Regions from separate parts of the Novosphingobium sp. TK71 genome, predicted to be linked through region 1. Evidence: predicted binding sites of a transcription regulator. Region 1 holds the regulator's gene; the other holds the start of a gene.
The links. The regulator LexA, encoded in region 1, represses DNA repair genes until DNA is damaged. The targets are predictions, from matches to a motif close to GTTCCNCNCTTGTTCT.

Region 1 (4,705 bases):
TCAGTGAAAGCGGGATCAACGCCCATTCCGATCTGATCCGTCTGTCAGGTTGCGGTGCGCGGACGTTCCTGGTCGGCGAAAGCCTGATGCGCGAAGCTGACGTGGAAGCTGCGACCAAAGCACTGCTTTTCGGCTGATCCGCGACTTCAGACCGTTTCGAGATTAGCGTAAGCACGCAGATCCATGGAGAGGTGAGGCGATGAGCAAGAGCCTGACGCACATCGATACCGAAGGGACCGCACGCATGGTCGACGTCGGCTCCAAGAATGAGACACGGCGTGTCGCGGTGGCCTCCGGCCGCATCGTGATGACGCAGGATGCGCTCGAAGCGATCCAGGCCGGCAATGCCCCCAAGGGAGATGTCCTGGGCACTGCCCGTATCGCCGGCATCATGGCCGCTAAGAAGACCGGTGACCTTATCCCGATGTGCCACCCGCTGTTGCTTGATGCCGTAAACCTCGATTTCACGTTTGACGCACAAGCCATATCCGCCAAGGCAACGGTAAGTCTAAGCGGCAAGACTGGCGTTGAAATGGAAGCGATTACAGCGGTTTCCGTCGCACTCGTAACAATCTACGACATGGCGAAAGCGCTTGATAAGGGCATGATCATCGGCGACATTCGCCTGATCGAGAAGACAGGTGGAAAATCGGGCCACTGGCGAGCTGAAGCGCTGTGAAGCCGCACCTTTCCCTCGAGGAAGCGCAGTCCCGTCTTCTTGCACTTGTCGAGCCTCTCCCCATCGAGCGGGTCGATATCGACGGCGCGCTCGGACGCTTTCTAGCGGAACCCTTGCGCGCTCATCGCAGTCAGCCTCCGGCTGATCTCTCGGCAATGGATGGATATGCCGTAACCGCCGACCTGTCGGGGCCTTGGCGCGTTATTGGCGAGAGCGCGGCCGGCCATCCTTACGAAGCGTCAGTCGGCGCGGGCGAAGCAGTAAGGATTTCGACCGGTGCGATGCTGCCTGAGGGCGCCCAAGCCGTTATCCTTCAGGAAGACCTCGCTCGCGAGGGGCAACAGATCACCCTGACGGGAGAGGCACCCGAACCTAGCCACCGCCATATCCGGCGCTGCGGCATGGACTTTGTGGAAGGCCGCGAACTTCTCGCCGCCGGTACTTTGATCGGCCCGGCGCAAGCCGCGCTCGGCATTGCCGCCGGCCATCGCCACCTGCCCGTCCGACGGATTCCGCGGGTAACCGTCATAGATAGCGGCGACGAACTCTCGACCGACCCTGAGTTCTGCGCCAACCATCAGGTTCCTGCCAGCAACGGCGTCATGCTGGTTGCCATGGCCCGCTCTCTTCCGGTGGATGCGAACCGGATAGGCCCCGTGGCCGACAAGCTCGATGACCTCATCGCCGCCTTCGAACAGGCGAGCGATTCTGACGTCATCGTGACCAGCGGGGGTGCCTCGGTCGGCGATCACGATCTTGTCCGCCCGGCCCTCGAAGCATGGGGCGCACAGCTGGACTTCTGGCGCGTGGCCATCAAGCCGGGCAAGCCCCTGCTCGTGGCGACCCGCCAGCGCGCTACCGGGCCGCAAATTATCATCGGATTACCGGGGAATCCGGTATCCAGCCTTGTGACAGCCTATCAGTTTCTCCTGCCTGTCCTGCGGGCCCTGTTGGGGGCTTCACGGCCAATCCCACAGCCGGTTGCAACCCGGCTTTCGGCCCCCCTGCCCGCTGCGGGCAACCGCCGGGAGTTTTTGCGCGGTTACTGGAACGGCGAGACGGTCTGCGCGAACCCGCTTCAGGACAGCGGCGCTCTGGCATCGCTCGCGGCAAGCAATGTACTGATCGATCGCCCCATTGGCGCGCCGGCCGCGAATGCAGGAGATGTTGTTGAAGTGTTCTTGCTCCAAAATGGCGGTATTGCTTGACGATACCGGATTCGTTGCATAATTGTTCCCTCATTGTTCGCAGGCAAATCGCCGGACGAGACAGGGCCATGGGCCGCAGAACGAAGAGGCAACGCAGATGTTGACGCGCAAGCAGCACGAATTGCTCCGGTTCATTCAGGTCCGGCTTGAGGAAAGCGGCATCTCGCCCAGCTTCGAGGAAATGAAGGAAGCGCTGGACCTCAAGTCCAAGTCCGGCGTTCACCGCCTGATTTCCGCCTTGGAGGAACGGGGTTTCATTCGCCGCCTCCCCAATCGCGCTCGCGCTCTCGAAGTCCTGCGCCAGCCTGAGGATGCAACGTCCAAACCTGCAAGATCGACTCCGGCGGCGAACAGCAACGATACTGCAGCGCCTGTCCGCGCACCCCAGATCGCACCTGCCCCCGCGAACGATGTCATCGAAATCCCACTCCACGGCCGCATCGCCGCCGGCGTGCCGATCGAGGCCTTCGAAGGACAGTCCATGCTCCCGGTTCCCGCAGCGCTGCTTGGTTCGGGCGAACACTATGCGCTCGAGGTTTCGGGTGATTCGATGATAGACGCGGGCATCCTCGACGGCGATTTCGCCTTGGTGAAGCGCACCAATACCGCTCGCGACGGTGAAATTGTCGTCGCTCTCGTGCGAGGGGCTGAAGCCACGCTCAAGTATCTGCGCCGCGAAGCCGGAATGGTGCGCCTTGACCCTGCCAATGCCGCTTACGAACCGCAGATTTATGGGCCTGACGAAGTCGAGGTTCAGGGCAAACTGGCCGGACTGCTACGCCGCTATCACTGATGCGGCTCAAGCGTGAGACGATGTCCGGTTGTTCCGCCGTCTCGCCGCCGCGTTATTACCGGGCCTTGGCGATGACGCCATAAGAAAGCGGCGGCGAACGCCACCACCCATGATCACCTTGCGCATCTGCCACTGAATGTACCGTGCGGCGCTTCAGGTCGATCGCCACGCCGCCCGTCTTGCTCAGCATGTTGCGATCCGCCTTCAGCCAGATTGGCTGACAACTTCGCGGCAGACGTCGGCCCGCAATTACGAGATAGGCGCGCTGGCAGGCCCGAGCCAAAGTGTCTTCCGGCACGATATCCCGGCCCCTGGCGATCAGTATGTGGCGCGCCTTCCCGCCACGTTCCAGCATCAACGCACAGAAATCCGGGTTGCATCGCACGCCCGGCCAGTCTGCAATCAAGACGGGTTTTGACTGAACTCCCGCTACTTCCATCAGATTGTCCAAAACGTAATCGCTCGAGCTGTCGCGCAGCATGACAAGGCGCCTCCCCGGACCGTCAATCAAAGCAACTTGGCGGCCATCTCCCGAAACGACGATGTCCGGCGGGGTCAGCAGGAGCAGGCCGATAAAGCCGCTGGCGACTGGAAGCAGACCCCAGAGCCTGGCTTTTCCGTGCCAAAGCCCCAGCCAAAGTCCTCCAGTCACGAAAAGTAGAAACTGCCATCCGCCCATCGTCGGCGCCATGCTCACCGCACCGGGCCGCGAGGCGATGAACCGTGCCAGACCGATCAGCAGATCGATGGCTACTCCAGCAAGCCACCAGACCGGCGATCCGGCCCCAACGATATCGAAAAGCAGCGCCGCGCCGACCAGGGGCATGACAAGAAAGGTCGTGAGCGGGATGGCAACCACATTGGCGATCGATCCATAGAGTCCGGCGCGGTGAAAATGATAAAGTCCGATCGGCATCAGCGCGAGTTCGATGGCTACGCCCGTGACGAGGATCAGGGATAGGCTGCGCAGCGCCTTGAAAGGCAATGCTTCGTCACGGGCCGAGAACCAATGCCGGATGGGCACCGCATTGCCTAACGCGATCAGCACGACAACGGCGGCAAAGCTCATCTGGAAGCTAGCGCCCACAATCGATTCGGGCCAGATCAGAAGGACGATGAAGGCGGCCGCCGCAAGCAATCGCATCGACAGCGCCTCACGCCCCATCGCCAATGCGGCAAGTACCAGTAGCGCGCTCACGCAGGAGCGTATGGTCGGCACCTGCGATCCGCTCAGCAAAGTGTAACCAACGCCCGCCAATGCCCCGCTAGCCGACGCAAGGACAGGCAATCGCACCCGCAACGCCAGCGCGGGAGATAACGCCAGCAGGCGCAGCGCGAGGATATAGACCGCACCGACAACTGCGCTGACATGCAGGCCGCTGATCGAGAGCAGATGCGCAAGTCCGGCATCGCGCATCGCCTGGGCCTCTGCCTTGCCGATCCCGCCCATGTCCCCTGTGACGAGCGCCGAGGCGATCCCGCCGGCGGATCCTTCAAGGCTTGCAGCGATATGACGGGACAGCCGCATTCGCTGCTCGCCAAGCCAGTCGTCACCCGCTCCGGGGGAAAGCACCTCCACAGGGGAAAGCACGGCGCCGGTTGCGGATATCCCGGCGAACCAAGCCGCCCTGGCGAAATCGTAGGCGCCAGGCAGCATCGGAGGTGCCGGAGGCATCAATCTCCCGCGGAATCGGATGATAGCGCCGGTTGAAAGTGCCGGAGACCGCGCCGATGCGGGCAAGTTCACGCGAACCTTGATCGGCCTGCCGGTCCCCGGCTCCCGCAGTGCCAGAATCAGTCTGTCCCGCTTCAGCGCCGGCTGCTCCTCGATCGCGAGAACGCGGGCCGTGAATGTTCCGAACAGCGGCCTTGCGATCGCCGGCTGACCAACCGTTTCCGAGCGCGCCCAGACAACGAGACATCCCGCCATGACGAGAAGCGAGCAAGCGATCATCGCCTGCCTGATATATGGAATCCGCGTAGCACCCTGAAGGCAGTACAGTGCGAATAAAGCAACTGCGACGC
Region 2 (4,705 bases), on a different replicon from region 1:
CAGAGGCCTGCACGGGAACGGGCATTGAATTCACCTGGGCCTTTGATGGAAGCGGAACGCTGCATGCCCGTGACATCACCACCGACACTGGATGGAAAATGGTTCTGGATCGCGGGCTGGATATATTTCAGCCAACACCCCGTAAATTGAACGGCTTCTCCCTTGGGGAAAGAATGCAGGACCATCGTATGGTTCGCGGCTTTTATGTGACGTATGTTGAAGAACCTGTTAAGCATTCCCACCCGCTATGAATATGGCGTGGGAAGCAGGCGTGAGCTCTTGCAGGCGCTCCACTCGCTACCCCGGTCCCTGGAAGAACGAACGTCGAGCGAACGACGCCACCACGGGCGCGCAAAGCATACCATATGCGCCAGGCGCAAAAGCTATGGCGCATATGGTGGATCAGGCAACCCTATTGAGCCACCCCTCTAGTGCCAAGAATTTGCGCCTAGCGGCCCCGTCTGGACTGCCAGAAATTTTTCCGTCATCATAAGGGTATGATTGCATACCTTGCTTTCTTGGTACTCGCTGCCACTGCGCCGGTAGGTGGGCGAGACGCGCAAATGAAGTGTGCCTCCGTTTTAGAAGATCAGGCCGCTAAATTGCGTGCTCATAGCCATATGCTTCTAGCAGATGCGGAGTATGCTGAGTCGCATAATAATGAAATGTCACCCGACATGATGCAGCGATATATTAGTTGGTATCGAGATAGGGTGGCTGAAGGCGCGAAATACCCAGATTTAACTTCGGCAATTTTATCCGGCTCCGAGCGGCATCAAAGACAACAATCAATTATCGATTTTCTTGATTACGAGAAAAGAGAGCGCGAAGTTTTCGATTTAGAAGTGAGGGCAGCGCTTATCGAAGCCTGCCCTTGGAAGACTGCTGATATAAAGGCGAAAAGTTGGCCGGAAGGGCTTTAGAAAACGTCATTTGCCCAATACCAGTTTTTCGCGACACGGGCGCGATCGGATCGCATCCCAAAATCGTTGCCGATTCATAGGATACAGCCAGCGGTTTCCTGGCGGATCGGTCGCGCGCACATAAACTGTCCGCGAGCGTGATCGAAGCGCAATGTACGTGTTGTGTTTTTGCTATGTTCCCTTCGTGTTCATTTTTGCGGTATGAGCGACCAATGTCCACCACTCTTGCCATACCCCCGTCCACGCCGATTCCCCTCAGCGACCTCCCTCGGCCCGTGCAACTTAAGGTTGTCGGCGCGGCCGGCGCGGGCTTTCCCAGCCCCGCCCAGGACTGGGAGGAATCCGCGATTAACCTCGTGGACTTGCTGCGCCTCGATCGCGCCGCCAGCTTCGTGTTCCGTGTCAGCGGACAATCCATGCTCGATGCGGGCCTGTTCGATTCCGACGTGTTGGTGGTCGATCGTGATGCGAAGCCGGTGAACGGCCGCATCGTCATCGCCGTCGTCGATGGCGGCTTCGTCGTCCGCCAGCTCTGCGTCCGCAATGGCGTGCCAACGCTCGAGGCGCGCAACAGTCGCCTGCACTATGACCCTGTCGTCGCGGATGAGAGCGTCGAGGTGTGGGGCGTGGTCCGCGCCAGCGTCCGCAACCTTCAGGCCTGAGCCGTCATGAGCTGGGCCATTGTCGATATCGAGAACTTCTACTGCTCGGCCGAGCGGGTCTTCGATCCCACGCTGCGCAATGTGCCGCTGATAGTATTATCGAATGGCGACGGATGCGCCATCGCGAGATCGGCAGAAGCCAAGGCGCTTCATATTTCGATGGGGGCACCCATGTTCAAGATTCGCGACATCGTGAAGCGGCATGGCGTGCAATATCGATCGAGTTCGTACGAGCTTTACTCGGATATGAATCGGCGCTTCAATATGGTGCTCTCCGAGTTCAGCGATACCGTCGAGATATATTCAATCGACGAATCGTTCTTCCATCTACCAGTTTTACCTTGTGGCCTTGGTGATGTCGAGCAGGCGCAGCGCATTCGCGCGACTATCAAACTACATGTTGGGCTGCCGACTCGGATTGGGCTTGGTCCGACACGGACCCTAAGCAAGGTCGCCAACGCTTTGGCGAAGGCGTCCGAGAAAGTCTGGAACGGCGTCATCGACCTGCACGACGAGGGGCTGCGCCGGCGCATGTTCGCCAAATGGCCAATCGAGGAGGTGTGGGGTATCGGCAAGGCTATGGCAAAACGGCTGCACCCGCTCGGCATCCGCACGACGGCCGATCTTGCAGCGATGCACCCTGACATCGCTCGTGACGTCGGGACTGTCGTGCTCGAGCGCTTAGTGCGCGAGTTGAACGGCGTCGAATGCAGTGACTTCCAACCTGAGCCGGAAGCACTGAAGTCTACGGCGGTGACGCGCACGTTCGGAGATCCGGTCCACGATCGCGAGGTACTGCGTGAAGCGATGGTGCGAAGGGCTGTACGCGCGGCCGAGAAAATCCGCGCTCAAAAACTTCAGGCTTGCCGGTTGTTCGCATTCGCGCACGGAAGCCGGTTCAAGCCTAATGCACCGTCGGCCTCCAAGGTGGCACGGCTTTCGCCCTCCACCAACGATCCGCGCGTTATTGCTGGAACCGCAGCGCGCATGGCCGAAGCGATGTTCGAGCAGGGCGCGGTCTACACCAAATGCGGCGTAATGCTGGAAGGTCTTGAAGCGGAATCAGGAGCGCAGCACGATCTCTTTGCTGCGCCTGATCCCCGTTCGCCTGCCTTGCTAGCCGCGCTTGACGGCATCAACGACAGGTTCGGGCGTAATACGCTGCGCCTCGCCTCCGAAGGTATGGGCGCCAAATCGTACGATACCAAACGGACCTTCAAAAGCCCGTCATGGACCACGCGCATCGACCAAGTGCCCGTCGCGCGCTAAAGCCAAGCCAAGGAATCGGCCATGTGTAACCGTGCACGCCTGAAGAACGAGCCGGAGACTCTATTTGACTCGGCTGCGAAACTATTCAGCGCTCGGCCGCGCGACAACCGGTTCGATCCGCAGGAGTTGCGGCCCAAGGGGCGCTGCTACGTAATTCGCGAGGACGCAGGCCAGCGTGCCTGGGACGTGATGACGTGGGATGTGCTGGGCGGTAAGGCACCTTGGCCGATGACCAACGTGCGCAAGCTGGCGCTGCCACAGTGGCGCGTGCTTGCCGAGAAGCCCGGCAACCGGTGCATTGTCCCACTCACCGAGTTTTGTGAGTTCACGCCAGACAAGCACGACCTTGCCGATGGCAAGCCACCGCTGAAGGGCGAGATGTGGTTCTCAGTGACCAATCAACCCGTGTTCGCTGTGGCGGGCCTTTGGCAAACCACCGAAAAGGGAAACGGGTTCGCCATGGTGACATGCGATGCCAACGACCTGGTGGCGCCGATCCATCCCAAAGCGATGATCACGATCCTCGATCCCAAGGATGTCGATACCTGGTTGCGCGGCTCCTACGACGATATTGCTGCCCTTCAGCGACCCTACGAGGCCCGCAGTATGAGCGTGCGCGGGCCTGTTTTTCCGACGCGCAATCGGTAGGCTTGAAACGAGTGATCCTAGGAACGACCGGACATTAGGTTCAAGTGGTTTGCCAAAGCGTTTGGCTCATTGAGGCGCCAGCCAGATCAGAACCATCGTCAGTGATGCGCAAAAAAGCGAAAGCCAAATCGCTATCTGACTGTAGATGTGCAGGGCGACGCCCACCCATGAATACTTTCTCCGTAGGATTGCACCGCTGCCCACCGCGATGAAGAAAGCGACGACAATGGGGGCAGCGATCGAGGGAGAACGATGCAAAGAAGCTTCCGCGAGCGGAAGAAGCCCTAGCGCCGAGACAATCAGCCACGAGAATCCGAGCGCGCAGTAGCCAATCGGATCATCGCTGTATCTACCTATCCCGGCAGACCGATTTCTTGGGTTTGTTGCCATGATGTTCTCGTTATGCTATCCTCCGCTTGGAGGAAGGTCCAATGAGTTTCGATCTGAATATCTATACCGCGACATTGAACAATCCAAACGGTCCAATCTTCGTACCGGAGATGACTGATTGGACGCCATCGTCCGATGATGATTCTGCGACTGCGTTGGAATTTTACGGGCCGCCAAGTCCTGCCGTGAAGATTGCCCTTCTCCTCAACGCAGTCATGCTTCTCGCATTTCTCGGATGGCTGCTGTCGATCATTTTCTAAGCTTGGGATCGCGGAAGTAATCCTTATCCAATGCTTGATCAACTTCACGCTGCAGATCGGACCCGGCAATCACACTTTGAGTTCGTCCAGCTCTCTTGGCTGCAGATGTTGCTTCAATTTGTGACCTGCCGGCGCTGATCTGATCGGCTACCGCCGATCCATCACTTTGGCTCCCCAGGTTAACAGTGGGTTTGAGACCTGAAGGGTGATAACTGGCGGTAACATCTGCAGCATCCTGAACAGTCGGTGCGGTGAGGTTTTGCGCAAGTTCAGGCTCTTTCAAATACGGAGCGACTTCCTCGTAAATTGCCTCCCTGCGCTGCTCGAAGAACTTTGCAATGAGTGAATCCCGCGCTTGCCGCTGCGTAGCGTTCAGCACGACCTCGTTCAACCCTGGAGCATTCAGGGATGGGTTTATCGACTCTTGGTGGCGATACCATTGCTGGAGTTCCTGAGACAGGTTCTCACTCATCTGCAAATTATGAGTTTCGGCATAGCTGGCGTCCTGCGAGAGCTGCTGCGCTTTCTCTCTAAACTCGCGAGCCCGTGCCTC

Region 2: a site for LexA is predicted at 1,099-1,114, ahead of ACXJ16_RS26145 (LexA family protein). Genes of this name have one in related genera too.

Annotation. Positions count from the first base shown of each region.
Region 1 covers NZ_CM143962.1:1,003,349-1,008,053, reverse strand. Annotated here, with positions in the region: gene trpC (indole-3-glycerol phosphate synthase TrpC) at 1-137, shown strand, start outside; gene moaC (cyclic pyranopterin monophosphate synthase MoaC) at 200-679, shown strand; gene ACXJ16_RS04580 (molybdopterin molybdotransferase MoeA) at 676-1,887, shown strand; gene lexA (transcriptional repressor LexA) at 1,985-2,680, shown strand; gene ACXJ16_RS04570 (ComEC/Rec2 family competence protein) at 2,736-4,705, opposite strand, start outside.
Region 2 covers NZ_JBSZKA010000003.1:8,087-12,791, forward strand. Annotated here, with positions in the region: gene brxL (BREX system Lon protease-like protein BrxL) at 1-251, shown strand, start outside; gene ACXJ16_RS26140 (hypothetical protein) at 498-923, shown strand; gene ACXJ16_RS26145 (LexA family protein) at 1,136-1,585, shown strand; gene ACXJ16_RS26150 (Y-family DNA polymerase) at 1,592-2,854, shown strand; gene ACXJ16_RS26155 (SOS response-associated peptidase family protein) at 2,876-3,502, shown strand; gene ACXJ16_RS26160 (hypothetical protein) at 3,569-3,892, opposite strand; gene ACXJ16_RS26165 (hypothetical protein) at 3,934-4,152, shown strand; gene ACXJ16_RS26170 (conjugal transfer protein TraG N-terminal domain-containing protein) at 4,142-4,705, opposite strand, start outside.